4 regions of the Pseudomonas sp. CFBP 8770 genome follow, and region 2 is predicted to be linked to each of the others. Evidence: predicted binding sites of a transcription regulator. Region 2 holds the regulator's gene; each other region holds the start of a gene.
The links. The regulator sigma-54, encoded in region 2, starts transcription at its own class of promoters, with help from an activator protein. The targets are predictions, from matches to a motif close to ANTGGCATNNANNTTGCTNT.
Positions count from the first base shown of each region.

Region 1: the regulator sigma-54 is predicted to act here: its motif matches at 1,347-1,366, upstream of IFT98_RS05700 (circularly permuted type 2 ATP-grasp protein).
Region 3: the regulator sigma-54 is predicted to act here: its motif matches at 942-961, upstream of IFT98_RS06845 (flagellar basal body rod protein FlgF).
Region 4: the regulator sigma-54 is predicted to act here: its motif matches at 2,184-2,203, upstream of glnA (glutamate--ammonia ligase).

Region 1 is NZ_JACYUL010000002.1:187,239-190,673, reverse strand. It holds gene IFT98_RS05700 (circularly permuted type 2 ATP-grasp protein) at 1-1,314, opposite strand, end outside; gene IFT98_RS05695 (ribonuclease E inhibitor RraB) at 1,691-2,032, opposite strand; gene IFT98_RS05690 (hypothetical protein) at 2,253-2,489, opposite strand; gene IFT98_RS05685 (LTA synthase family protein) at 2,666-3,435, opposite strand, start outside.
Region 2 is NZ_JACYUL010000007.1:189,057-192,491, forward strand. It holds gene lptA (lipopolysaccharide transport periplasmic protein LptA) at 1-395, shown strand, start outside; gene lptB (LPS export ABC transporter ATP-binding protein) at 395-1,120, shown strand; gene IFT98_RS17035 (RNA polymerase factor sigma-54) at 1,284-2,777, shown strand; gene hpf (ribosome hibernation-promoting factor, HPF/YfiA family) at 2,856-3,164, shown strand; gene ptsN (PTS IIA-like nitrogen regulatory protein PtsN) at 3,177-3,435, shown strand, end outside.
Region 3 is NZ_JACYUL010000002.1:448,471-451,905, forward strand. It holds gene flgE (flagellar hook protein FlgE) at 1-580, shown strand, start outside; gene IFT98_RS06840 (hypothetical protein) at 594-779, shown strand; gene IFT98_RS06845 (flagellar basal body rod protein FlgF) at 1,013-1,750, shown strand; gene flgG (flagellar basal-body rod protein FlgG) at 1,800-2,585, shown strand; gene flgH (flagellar basal body L-ring protein FlgH) at 2,656-3,351, shown strand; gene IFT98_RS06860 (flagellar basal body P-ring protein FlgI) at 3,364-3,435, shown strand, end outside.
Region 4 is NZ_JACYUL010000003.1:235,217-238,651, forward strand. It holds gene IFT98_RS08400 (DUF4124 domain-containing protein) at 1-34, opposite strand, end outside; gene IFT98_RS08405 (DUF4124 domain-containing protein) at 31-546, opposite strand; gene glnA (glutamate--ammonia ligase) at 678-2,084, opposite strand; gene thiI (tRNA uracil 4-sulfurtransferase ThiI) at 2,508-3,435, shown strand, end outside.

The DNA of each region.
Region 1 (3,435 bases), on a different contig from region 2:
AGGTACCACGCGGGTTTCTCGGCCAGCCAGGACGAAGGGTCGAAGGTCGATGTGGCGCGGTGCGATGCCGTTCTCGACGAAGGTCGGGCAGGTCGACAGCGACAACGTAGGTTGGGCGATGTAGGCATGAGGTCGGGCCTTGAGGCGCGCCCGGAAGTTTTCGATTTCTGCGGCACTCGCGCAAGGGCCTACCAGCATGCCGTAGCCACCCGAGCCCTGGGTTTCCTTGACCACCAGATCGGGCAGGTTGGCCAGCACATGGGACAGTTCCGAAGGCTTGCGGCATTGCCAGGTCGGCACGTTCTTGAGGATGGGTTCTTCATCCAGGTAGAAGCGGATCATGTCGGTAACGAAGGGGTAGACCGACTTGTCGTCGGCCACACCGGTGCCGATGGCATTGGCCAATACCACGTTTCCGGAGCGATACGCGGCCAGCAGGCCGGGAACGCCGAGCATGGAATCGGGGTTGAAGGCCAAGGGATCGAGAAATGCGTCGTCCAGCCGTCGATAGATCACGTCCACCGGCTTGGGCCCGTCGGTGGTGCGCATGAACACTTTATCGTCACGCACGAACAGGTCCGCGCCTTCCACCAGCTCCACGCCCATTTCGCGCGCCAGGAAGGCGTGTTCGAAGAACGCACTGTTGAACCGCCCCGGCGTCAGCACCACGACGCTGGGATTGTCGATCGCGCTGGAGCTTTTCAGGGTATCGAGCAGCAGATTGGGGTAGTGATCCACGGGAGCGATGCGCTGCGCGGCGAACAGCTCGGGAAACAGCCGCATCATCATCTTGCGGTCTTCGAGCATGTAGCTCACGCCACTGGGCGTGCGCAGGTTGTCTTCCAGCACGTAGTAGGAACCGTCACCGTCGCGCACCAAGTCGACCCCGGAGATGTGCGAATAGATGTCGCGGTGCAAGTCCAGACCCTGCATTGCCAACTGATACTGCTCGTTCGCCAGCACCTGCTCGGCAGGGATGATCCCGGCCTTGATGATGCGCTGGTCGTGATACAGGTCGGCGAGGAACGTGTTCAGCGCCTTGACGCGCTGGATACAGCCACGCTCCACGATGCGCCATTCGCTGGTAGGAATGCTGCGTGGAATGGTGTCGAAGGGAATCAGCCGTTCGGTGCCCTGCTCGTCGCCGTACAAGGTGAAGGTGATGCCGGCTCGATGAAACAACAAATCGGCCTCGCGTCGACGCTGGGCAAGCAATTCCTGCGGCGTATCGGCCAACCAACGGGCGAACTCCCGGTAATGCGGGCGAACTTGGCCATCGGCATCGTACATCTCATCATAATAGGTGCGGCTCATGCCGTACTCCTTGTCACCCGGACCCAAGAGCCTTCGCAAGGCCCGTGCCATCGGCATATTTGCCATGAAATCAAATGCTTGGAATTCCCTGCCGGGAACCGTGCACCGTTATTGTGCGGCAACGTCCGAACGCCGATGACATACGCTTCATTGCGAAGCGGAATTTTCAAGCGGCTTGAGGCTATGACCAGCATAGACAGAGTTGAATTCAATAGCTTGCAGCGTTAGCGCATAATTATTTCATCGGCGCCGGCAAAAGCTTGGCGCCCATTGCGAGTCACCGAATTCCCTTTCGCCGCCACCCTGTGAGCGGCTTTTTTTTGCCTGCAATTTGAGTGGGAAGGTGAACCACGGCGCCGCCGTGGTTCACCTTGTTTCAGGCCTGCGGGAGCCGGACTTCGTGCTTCACGCCCCAGCCCTCGATTTCACCCCCCAACGGTTCGACGACGGCTTCGAAATCCTGCTCGAATTCGCCAATGCCGCCGTAAGTGGCGTACATCAGTTTGCTCAACTCCAGGTGCCAGGCACCGTCGTCGCGCTCGCTGATCTGAGCGTTGAGCGACTCGCCGCGAAACTTGCCGGCAGCCGTGCGCGCCCGGTCTTCATCGGGAAAGACCGCGTAGAACTCGATGGGATGAATGCGTGCGAAATCGAAGCCGCCCTCTTTCATGCGGCGCAATACATTGCTGCTGATGTCTTCTTGATAGGTTGTGCTCATGAATCGTCTCCCTCAGCAATAACGACGGATAGACTTTCAGTACTTCCAGAACCTCCTCGGAACAAGGAAAGGGTGCGGTGCAACGTCGATGACGCGGCGCCTGGAATCGAGCCTGTTACAAGAAGCGTGATGCGGAAACGAGCAGCAGGATCCATGGGGACCCTGCCCGCAGAGTAGCGCGAAGGCCGGGCCCATGCCAATGGCCCGGACCGGGTGAAATTCAAGCGACTTCGGTGATGGCGGTGATTTCCACGCTGTGCTGCGACTTGAGGGTCTTGGCAACCGGCGAGGCAACGTTGTCGGGAAGATTGACTTCATCCAGTCCGGCTGCAACGGGGTATAGCTTGGAGCGAACGAGCGTTGCCGCCTCTTCGATCGACGGGCAGGTGTCAGCACTGATAGCCATGCTGTCCAGCACGCCATCCTTGTTGACGAAGCTGATTTTCCACTCTTTCATCGGTGTACATCTCCTCGACGGAATTCAGGCAGGACTCTGCTTGATACGCTCACTCAACGTTGACTCGCAGCGGCGGGGATTCGTTCCGGACGGTGGATTGCCGGAGGTGTGCCAACCCGGCGCCTGCACGGCCATGAAAAAAGGCCCCGAAGGCCCTTTTACAGTACACCAGGTAGTTACTCCTGCTTGCTCTCCACCGCACCTGCGGTGTTGTCCAGCAGGCTCTTGGTCGCGGTCTGGATGAACGAGTCCAGCTTGGCCCGCAACTGCGGCACATCGTCGGCATCGGGGATCAGCTGGGCGTCGAATTCACGGCCCAGCTGATAGCGATACAGACGTGTGTCCATGTCACGGGGCTCGACCAGAATGCGGTCGCCCTTGATGATCGCCACGGTCTGCTCGCTGCCCGAAGGCTTGATCACGGCGAAGCCGGGGTCCCCGGCAGGCAGGTTGAGCAGGTCGCGCCCCCAGCACTGGTGCTGGCTGGCGCCACCCAGGCGACCCATGATGGTCGGCACCACATCGGGCTGCGAGCCGACGGTGTGGTTGACCTTGCCGAATTTCTCCTGGATGCCCGGTCCGACCAGCAGCAACGGTACGTTGAAGCGGCCCAGGTCCATCTCGGTGATCTGCTTCTGGTTACCGAAGCCATGGTCGCCCAGCACGATGAACAGGGTTTCCTTGAAGTACGGCTCCTTGCGGGCCTTCTCGAAGAACTGGCCCAGGGCCCAGTCCGAGTAGCGCATGGCGGTCAGGTGCAGGTCCAGGCTGCCGCGCCCGGTCACCTTGTCCACTGGCAGATCGGCCGGCAAGGCGTAGGGCACGTGGTTGGACAGGGTCTGCAGCAGTGCGTAGAACGGCTTGCCAGCAGCGCCGCGCTTGGCCAGTTCTTCGTTGCCGCGGTCGAACATGTCCTGGTCGGACACGCCCCAGGTCGGATCGGAGA
Region 2 (3,435 bases):
ACAAGGGCAATGTGATCATTACCCAGGGGTCGATGAAGATCAACGGCAACACCGTGACCATCACCCGCAATGCCACGGGCGACGTGGACGTGTTCACTGCCGTCGGCAACCTGGCCTACTACGAGCAGAAACCTGCCGCCGACAAGCCCATCGTGCAGGCCTACGGCATGACCATCCAGTACTTCGCGGCGCAGAACCGCATCGTGCTGATCGACAAGGCCAAGGTCATCAACGACGGCAACACGTCCGAAGGCGAGAAGATCGTCTACGACACCGTGCGCCAGGTGGTCAACGCTGGCCGTGCCACGGGCAGCAAGGTCACCACGCCTCGTCCGCGCATCGACATGGTGATCCAGCCGAAGAAGAAATCCGACGCACCGCAGAAGGCCCAGTAATGGCAGTTCTGAAAGCGCAGCACCTGGCCAAGAGCTACAAGAGCCGGCAAGTCGTCCGTGACGTCAGCCTGTCCATCGAGAGCGGGCAGATCGTTGGCCTGCTGGGCCCCAACGGCGCGGGCAAGACCACCTGTTTCTACATGATCGTCGGCTTGGTGCAGGCCGATCAGGGCCGCGTGCTCATCGACGACCTGGACGTCAGCCACCAGCCGATGCACGGCCGCGCCCGCTCCGGTATCGGTTACCTGCCGCAGGAAGCCTCGATCTTCCGCAAGCTGTCGGTGGCCGACAACATCATGGCCATTCTGGAAACCCGCAAGGAACTCGATGCCACGGCCCGGCTGGCCGAACTCGAAGGCCTGCTGCAGGAGTTCCACATCACGCACATCCGCGACAACCTGGGCATGAGCCTTTCGGGGGGTGAGCGCCGCCGCGTGGAGATCGCCCGGGCACTGGCCACCGCGCCCAAGTTCATCCTGCTCGACGAACCCTTCGCCGGTGTCGATCCGATTTCGGTCGGCGACATCAAGCAGATCATCCATCACCTCAAGACCAAGGGTATCGGCGTACTGATCACCGACCACAACGTTCGCGAGACCCTGGACATCTGCGAAACGGCCTACATCGTCAACGACGGGCAGTTGATTGCCGAAGGCGATGCCCAGACCATCCTGGCCAACGATCTGGTCCGCGAAGTCTACCTGGGCCACGAGTTCCGCTTGTAACACCCGAGGGCGCCAGCGCCCTCCCACGGGCATTAATTTTCATGGCGCCCTAGGCAAACACTCAGGTTTCAGGCATATAATTTGCTTACGACATAAGCCGGGTATTTCGGTATCCGTAGTAGAAGGCGCTTCGCGCCGGCGACCAAGGTGTTAAGTTCCTGCCATGAAACCATCGCTCGTCCTACGTATGGGCCAGCAACTGACGATGACACCGCAGTTGCAACAGGCCATCCGCCTTCTCCAGCTATCGACCCTGGACCTCCAACAGGAGATTCAGGAAGCGCTGGAATCCAATCCCATGCTCGAACGCCAGGAAGAAGGCGACGACTTCGACAACAGCGACCCGCTGGCCGACAAGATCGAGCAGACACCCCCCCAGGAAATCCAGGAGCCTAGCTTCCAGGAATCCGCGCCCACGGTCGACAACCTCGAGGAAGGCGACTGGAACGAGCGCATTCCCAGCGAACTGCCTGTGGATACCGCCTGGGAAGACGTCTACCAGACCAGCGCCAGCAGCCTGCCGAGCAACGATGACGACGAGTGGGACTTCACCACGCGCACATCGGTCGGCGAGAGCCTGCAGACGCACCTGTTGTGGCAGCTGAACCTGGCGCCCATGTCCGACACCGATCGGCTGATCGCCGTGACCATCATCGACTGCATCAACAACCAGGGTTACCTGGACGAGACACTGCAGGAAATCTGCGAGTCTTTCGATCCTGAACTGGACATCGAGCTGGATGAGATCGAAGCGGTGCTTCACCGCATCCAGCAGTTCGAGCCCGCCGGCATTGGCGCCCGCAACCTCAGCGAATGCCTGATGCTGCAACTGCGCCAGCTGCCGCCCAAGACCCGCTGGCTGGCCGAAGCCCAGCGCCTGGTCAGCGACTTCATCGACATGCTCGGCTCGCGCGACTACAGCCAGTTGATGCGCCGCATGAAGCTCAAGGAAGACGAGCTGCGCCAGGTCATCGAACTGGTGCAGAGCCTCAACCCGCGGCCCGGCTCGCAGATCGAGTCCAGCGAGCCGGAATACGTCGTGCCCGATGTCATCGTGCGCAAGGACAGCGACCGCTGGCTGGTCGAGCTCAATCAAGAGTCCGTGCCACGCCTGCGGGTCAATCCGCAGTACGCGGGCTTCGTGCGGCGCGCCGACACCAGCGCCGACAACACCTTCATGCGCAATCAGCTGCAGGAAGCGCGCTGGTTCATCAAGAGCCTGCAGAGCCGCAACGAGACCCTGATGAAGGTGGCGACGCAGATCGTCGAACATCAGCGCGGTTTCCTCGACTATGGCGACGAGGCCATGAAGCCTCTGGTGCTGCACGACATCGCCGAGGCGGTAGGCATGCACGAGTCGACCATTTCACGGGTCACCACGCAGAAATACATGCATACACCGCGTGGCATATACGAGCTGAAATACTTTTTCTCCAGCCATGTCAGTACCTCGGAAGGTGGCGAATGCTCCTCCACGGCGATCCGCGCGATCATCAAGAAACTGGTTGCGGCCGAAAATCAGAAAAAGCCGTTGAGTGACAGCAAGATCGCTGGTTTACTGGAGGCACAAGGCATCCAGGTAGCCCGTCGAACGGTCGCCAAGTATCGCGAATCCCTAGGGATTGCGCCGTCCAGCGAACGCAAGCGGTTGATGTAGCCCTGCGATGTGCCACAGCGTTCCAGTGGCAGGCACCCAAGCCTGCTTCTTTATGCAATGGCAATAAGGAGAAGCGGTATGCAAGTCAACATCAGTGGACACCAACTAGATGTGACCGAACCCCTGCGAACCTACATCGGGGAAAAACTCGAGCGTCTCGAACGTCACTTCGACAAGATCACCAATGTTCAGGTGATCATGGAAGTCGAGAAGCTCAAACAGAAAATCGAAGCCACCCTGCGCATACCCGGTGGTGAGGTTGTCGCCAATGCCGAACATGACGACATGTACGCGGCCATCGACCTGCTTACCGACAAGCTGGATCGCCAACTCAAAAAGCATAAGGAAAAACAGCAAAGTCTGCTGCAAGGCGCGACTGCTCGCTGACACTCCCCACTCATGATCCGACTAGAAACCATCCTGACCCCCGGCCGTTCATGCGTGAACGTGCCGGGCGGCAGCAAGAAGAAAGCACTCGAAAACATTGCCGAGCTGATCGGTCGCGAAGTGCCCACGCTGGATGCCCAAACGGTATTCGAAGCGCTCGTTGCCCGTGAAAAACTGGGTTCGACCGGATTCGGCAACGGCATTGCCATCCCGCATTGTCGCCTCAAGGGGTGCGACACCCCCGTCAGCGCCCTCATCCACCTCAGCGCCC
Region 3 (3,435 bases), on a different contig from region 2:
CCTCATCGTGCCTGCTCAGGGCGACGTGGCCGGTGGCCTGGGCATCAATGCCGACAAGAGCTTCAACCTGGCCGGCTGGGTGCCTTCCACCCGTGGCGCCGATGGCACCTGGACGCCCAACGGCGCGACGGCCAATGCCGGTGGCGTGGCATTGGACATGCTGGCGACCACGCAATACAACTCGGCATCGGCCACCTCGGCCAAGACCCAGGACGGCTACGCCACGGGTGAGCTGACCGGTCTGTCGGTGGACGGCACGGGCAACATGTTCGCCAACTTCACCAACGGCCAGAACAAGGTCATCGGCCAGGTGGCCATGGCCAGCTTCGCCAACATGCAGGGTCTGGCGCCCAACGGCGGCACCAACTGGAAAGAGTCGTTCGCTTCCGGTACCGCCGTGATCGGCACGCCTGATACCGGCGTCATGGGCAACCTGCAATCGCAGGCACTAGAGGATTCCAACGTCGACCTTACGGCCGAACTGGTGAACCTGATCAAGGCGCAGAGCAACTACCAGGCGAACGCCAAGACCATTTCCACCGAAAGTACCGTGATGCAGACCATCATCCAGATGACCTGATGAGGGCAGGGCAGTGATTCGGTGCCTCTGTGCAGCCCTGGCCATCGCCGCAACCGGCGCGATGGCCGTGGCGGCGCCAGCGCCCTGGTACATCTACCAGAGCCTGGCAAGCGGGCGGTACCTGTGCAGTCAGGTCGACCCTGGCCCGCATTACCGTCGCTTCGCCGGGCCGTTCAGCAACGCCGGCTGCCGTCGTTGAACACGGCGCCGTCGAGCCTCGCCCTGGTGTCGTGACGTAAATCCATTCTCCCGTTGCCGCTAGCGGCAATCCGGCGCCGACTTTTCGGCGTCAAGCTTTCAGTCCGCTCCGGCCGCACCGCTGCAAGCCCCGTCCTAGAAGGGCTGTAGCCGTATGGATAAAGTTGGCCCGCATATTGCTCTACCTCTCTCAGTACAGCAGTAGACGGCATTCGCCCGTCGAGGGAGACAACTGTGGACAAGATGCTCTATGTGGCAATGACCGGTGCCAGCCAGAACGCGCTGGCGCAGAAGGCGCATGCCAACAACCTGGCCAACATTTCCACCACCGGCTTCAAGCGTGACCTGGAACAGGCGCGTTCCATGCCGGTGTTCGGCGACACCTTTCCTTCGCGGGCCTATGCCCTGACCGAACGTCCGGCCACCGATTTCAGTGGCGGCGCGCTGCAGGAAACCGGCCGGGATCTGGACGTCGCGGTGGGCGGCAATGGCTTCATCGCCGTACAGACACCCGACGGCGGCGAAGCCTACGTCCGCACTGCCAGCATGAACGTCGACGCCCTCGGCGTACTGCGCGCCGGCAATGGTTTGCCGGTCATGGGCAACGGCGGCCCGATCGCCGTGCCGCCCGACGAGAAAATCGAGATCGGCATGGACGGCACCATCAGCATTCGTGGTCTGGGCCAGGCGCCCAACGTCATGGCCCAGGTCGACCGCATCAAGCTGGTCAATCCGGACGTGAAAACCCTGACCAAGGGCCTGGACGGTCTGATCCACACCTCCAGTGGCCAACCGGCACCGGCCGATGCCGCCGTGCGCGTCGAGTCTGGTTTCCTGGAGGCAAGCAACGTCAACGCGGTCGAAGAAATGACCTCGGTGCTGGCGCTCTCCAAGCAGTTCGAACTGCACATCAAGATGATGAGCACCGCCAAAGAAGGCGACGAGGCCATGGCCCGGGTCTTGCAAATCTAATTCCAGCGTAGCGATCGCGCCGTAAACCAGGCGCTCCAGGAGAAGACACATGCTTCCAGCACTATGGGTCAGCAAGACCGGCCTCCAGGCTCAGGACACCAACCTGACCACGATTTCCAACAACCTGGCGAACGTGTCGACCACGGGTTTCAAGCGCGATCGCGCCGAATTCCAGGACCTGCTCTACCAGATCAAACGTCAGCCTGGCGCCCAGTCGACCCAGGACAGCGAACTGCCGTCGGGCCTGCAGGTCGGTACCGGTGTACGCATCGTCGGCACCCAGAAGAATTTCACCGCCGGCAGCCTGCAGACCACCGATCAGCCGCTGGACATGGCCATCAACGGTCGCGGCTTCTTTCAGGTAATGCAGCCTGATGGCACCGTTTCCTACACCCGTGACGGTACCTTCCACCTGAACTCCGATGGCCAGATCGTCACCGCCCAGGGCCTGGCGCTGGAACCTGCCATCGTCGTTCCCAACGAAGCGCAGACCTTCACCGTGGGCACCGACGGCACCGTGTCCATCACTACGGCCGGCAACGCCGCCTCGCAGGTGATCGGCAACCTGCAGACCGCCGACTTCATCAACCCGGCCGGCCTGCAGGCCATCGGTGGCAACCTGTTCCTGGAAACCGCCTCCAGCGGCGCGCCGCAAGTGGCAACGCCTGGCCTGAACGGCGCTGGCACGGTGCTGCAGAACACCCTGGAAAACTCCAACGTGAGCACCGTGGAAGAGCTGGTCAACATGATCACCACCCAGCGTGCCTACGAGATGAACTCCAAGGTCATCTCGACTGCCGACCAGATGCTGCAGAACCTGACCCAGAACCTGTAACCCGGGTCCATCCGTAACCCCCAAGCTACCTGGGCGCCGCGTGCGCCGGCTACACCATGAGGTCTGTGTCATGCGTCGTGTCTCGATTGTTCTTGCCCTGAGTGGAATGGCCTTGCTGACCGGTTGCGTCGCGCCGCCGGCCAAGCCCAACGACCCGTACTACGCCCCGGTGCTGCCGCGCACACCGATGCCTGCTGCCGCCAACAACGGCTCGATCTACCAAGCCGGTTTCGAACAGAACCTCTACAGCGACCGCAAGGCGTTCCGCGTGGGCGACATCATCACCATCACCCTCAACGAGCGGACCAGTGCCAGCAAGAGCGCCAACTCCAAGGTCGGCAAGGACAGCAACAACAGCCTGGGCCTGACCTCGCTGTTCGGTGCGGGTGTGAACACCAACAACCCGCTGGGCAGTGGCGACCTGAGCCTCAACGCAGGCTACAGCGGCACCCGCGCCACCAACGGCACCGCGGCAGCAGCGCAGAACAACAGCCTGACCGGTTCGGTCACGGTCACGGTGGCCGACGTGCTGCCCAACGGTATCATCTCGGTCCGCGGCGAGAAGTGGATGACGCTCAACACCGGCGAAGAGCTGGTGCGCATTTCCGGCCTGGTCCGCGCCGATGACATCGCCACCGACAACACCGTGTCTTCGACGCGGGTAGCCGATGCGCGCATCACCTATTCGGGCACCGGGTCGTTTGCCGAGGCCAGTCAGCCGGGGTGGTTCGACCGGTTCTTCGCCAGCCCACTGTTCCCTTTCTGAGTGCGCCCGTCCATGCTCAACTTCAAACACCTGATCGCCGCTGCCCTGCTGTTGTCCGCCGCGTTCGGCGTTCAGGCCGAGCGC
Region 4 (3,435 bases), on a different contig from region 2:
TCAATGCCAGCCAGAGCAGGGGCCAGTACCTCACGGCAGGTGAACCCGCTGCACCGTAAAGGTGACGGTGGCGCTTTCCTGGATGACCGCTTCCTGGCTGTCGACCACTTGCACCGCCAGGCCATGTTCGCCGCGATCGACATTCACCAGTTGCAGGCGCGGCACGTTGCTTGGCTGACCATAGGGCTCGCCGTCGAGTACCAGGCGCAGGCGATCGCCCGAACGCAGGCGTGGCACGATCGCCACGCCGACATCGAAGGTGCCGTTGTTGGCCCGTAGCGCTTCGTCGGTCGGCAGGCCGGTCAGTTCCAGTTGACTGTACTGGGTCTGCGGCACCTCGACGGTGGTGCTCGGCAGGGTGGTCGGCGCCGGCTTGCGCAGCGACTCGACGCTGTTGAGCGGCGGCAGCTCTACCGTCTGGCTGGCACGCCCCTGGGGCGGCTGGTTGCTGTAGGCGGTATTGCCCTCGGCGTCGGTGTACTTGTAGATCTGCGCCGCAGCGGGCAGCGCGCACAGCAGCAACAGGCAGGCTAGGGGTGAGCGCATGGAAACTTCTCTGAGTGGCGCTTGCATGGGGCCAGCATAGAGCAATTGAGGGGTCGCGTGCAGCGTCGCCACGCTGAGCGCAGAACGAAAAAAGGCCACCCGAGGGTGGCCTTTCTGTCACATCACAGGGATCAGACGCTGTAGTACAGGTCGTATTCCAGTGGGTGTACGAAGGTACGGACCTTGATTTCTTCTTCGCTCTTCAGGGCGATGAAGGCATCGATGAAGTCATCGCTGAACACGCCGCCCTTGGTCAGGAACGCACGGCCTTTGTCCAGCTCTTCCAGGGCTTCCTTCAAGCTGCCACAAACCTGCGGGATTTCCTTGGCCTCTTCGGGCGGCAGGTCGTACAGGTTCTTGTCGGCGGCATCGCCGGGGTGGATCTTGTTCTGGATGCCGTCCAGGCCAGCCATCAGCAAGGCCGCGAAAGCCAGGTACGGGTTGGCCGCCGGGTCTGGGAAGCGCGCTTCGATACGACGGCCTTTCGGGCTGTTGACGTAAGGAATACGGATGGAAGCCGAACGGTTGCGGGCCGAGTAGGCGAGCATGACCGGCGCTTCGAAACCTGGGACCAGACGCTTGTAGGAGTTGGTCGACGGGTTGGTGAAGCCGTTCAGCGCCTTGCCGTGCTTGATGATGCCGCCGATGAAGTACAGCGCGGTGTCGGACAGGCCGGCATAGCCTTCGCCAGCGAAGGTGTTCTTGCCATCCTTGGAGATCGACATGTGCACGTGCATGCCCGAGCCGTTGTCACCGTACAGTGGCTTGGGCATGAAGGTAGCGGTGCGGCCGTAGGCGTCGGCAACGTTGTGCACGACGTACTTCAGGGTCTGCACTTCGTCGGCCTTGGCGACCAGGGTGTTGAACTTGACGCCGATTTCGTTCTGGCCGGCAGTCGCCACTTCGTGGTGGTGAACTTCGACGACCTGACCCATCTCTTCCAGTGCGTTGCACATGGCGGTACGGATCTCGTGGTCATGGTCGACCGGTGGCACTGGGAAGTAGCCGCCCTTGACGCCTGGACGGTGGCCCTTGTTGCCGCCTTCGACGTCCTGGTCGGTCATCCAGGAAGCCTGTTCCGAGAAGATCTTGAACATGGAGCCGGAAATGTCGGACTTGAACTTCACTTCGTCGAAGATGAAGAACTCAGGCTCCGGACCGACGAACACGGTGTCGCCGATACCGGTCGACTTCAGGTATTCCTCGGCGCGATGGGCGATGGCGCGTGGGTCGCGATCGTAGCCCTGCATGGTGGACGGTTCGATGATGTCGCAGACCAGAATCAGGGTCGGCTCTTCGGTGAACGGGTCCAGCACGGCAGTGCTGTCGTCCGGAAGCAGGATCATGTCGGAGGCTTCGATGCCTTTCCAGCCTTCGATGGAGGAACCGTCGAACATCTTGCCGACTTCGAAGAAGTCGTCATCCAGAGCATCGCGCGCTGGCATGGTCACGTGCTGCTGCTTGCCTTTGGTATCAGTGAAGCGCAGATCAATCCACTTGACGTCATGATCTTTGATGAGTTGAACCGACTTCGACATGTTGTCCTCCGGGGTGGAATGGGGCCGATTGTGAAAGGGGGCCCCTAAATATGAGTGATGCCGGGCCCGATAGTCGGCCAAGGCAACCTGCCTCACAAGGGAGCAATTTGCATGCCAGTGCCCCGTGATGGGCGCAACGCTGATTCTCACTATCCGGATGTTCGAACACATTCCCTTGCAGCAGCGGCGCGAGCCGCGTCACGCTTCGTCCCCGGCATTATATAGGTATGAAGGCGGGACGCGGCGTGCGCCGCTGCTACGAAGGGTCGGGTTGAATAGGGGTGCGCTGGTTTGGTGCGAGGCCTTTTTGGGTGGTCCAGATTGGTGCGTTTGCCCGTTCGTACGATAACTGGTCAAACCTTGAGCAATTTCCGCTATAATCCGCGCCCCTCTTTTCAGGCTGGCATTTCGCGCGCTGTTTTCATGAAACTTATCGTAAAAGTCTTTCCAGAGATCACCATCAAGAGCCCGCCGGTGCGCAAGCGCTTCATCCGCCAGCTCGCCAAGAACATCCGCATGGTGCTCCGTGACCTGGACGCGCAGCTGATGGTCACTGGCGTGTGGGACAACCTTGAAGTCCAGACCAAGCTGACGGACGCCAAGGTATTGCGCGAGATGACCGAACGCCTGCGCTGCACGCCAGGTATCGCGCATTTCCTGCAAGTGGACGAATACCCGCTGGGCGACATGGATGACATCGTGGCCAAGTGCAAGACGCACTTCGGCCCGCTGCTGCCTGGAAAGATCTTTTCGGTGCGCGCCAAGCGTGCCGGCAAGCATGCCTTCAGCTCGATGGATGTGGAACGCACCGTCGGCAGCCAGTTGCGCCGCGAGTGTGGTGCTGCCGGCATCGACTTGAAAAAGCCCGACGTGGTGGTGCGCCTGGAAATCCGCGACCAGCGCCTGTTCGTCATTCATGACCAGCACGATGGCATGGGCGGCTATCCCTTGGGCGCTCTGGAGCAGACGCTGGTGTTGATGTCGGGCGGTTTCGACTCCACCGTCGCCGCCTACCAGATCATGCGCCGCGGCCTGATGACCCACTTCTGCTTCTTCAACCTGGGCGGTCGCGCCCATGAGTTGGGGGTGATGGAAGTCGCCCACTTTCTGTGGAAGAAGTACGGCAGTTCCCAGCGCGTGCTGTTCATCAGCGTGCCGTTCGAGGAAGTGCTGGGCGAGATTCTCGGCAAGGTCGACAACAGCCACATGGGCGTGATCCTCAAGCGCATGATGCTGCGGGCCGCCACGCGCCTGGCCGACCAGCTGAAGATTCCCGCGCTGGTCACGGGCGAAGCCATCTCGCAGGTGTCCAGTCAGACCCTGCCCAACCTGTCGGCGATCGACAGCGCGA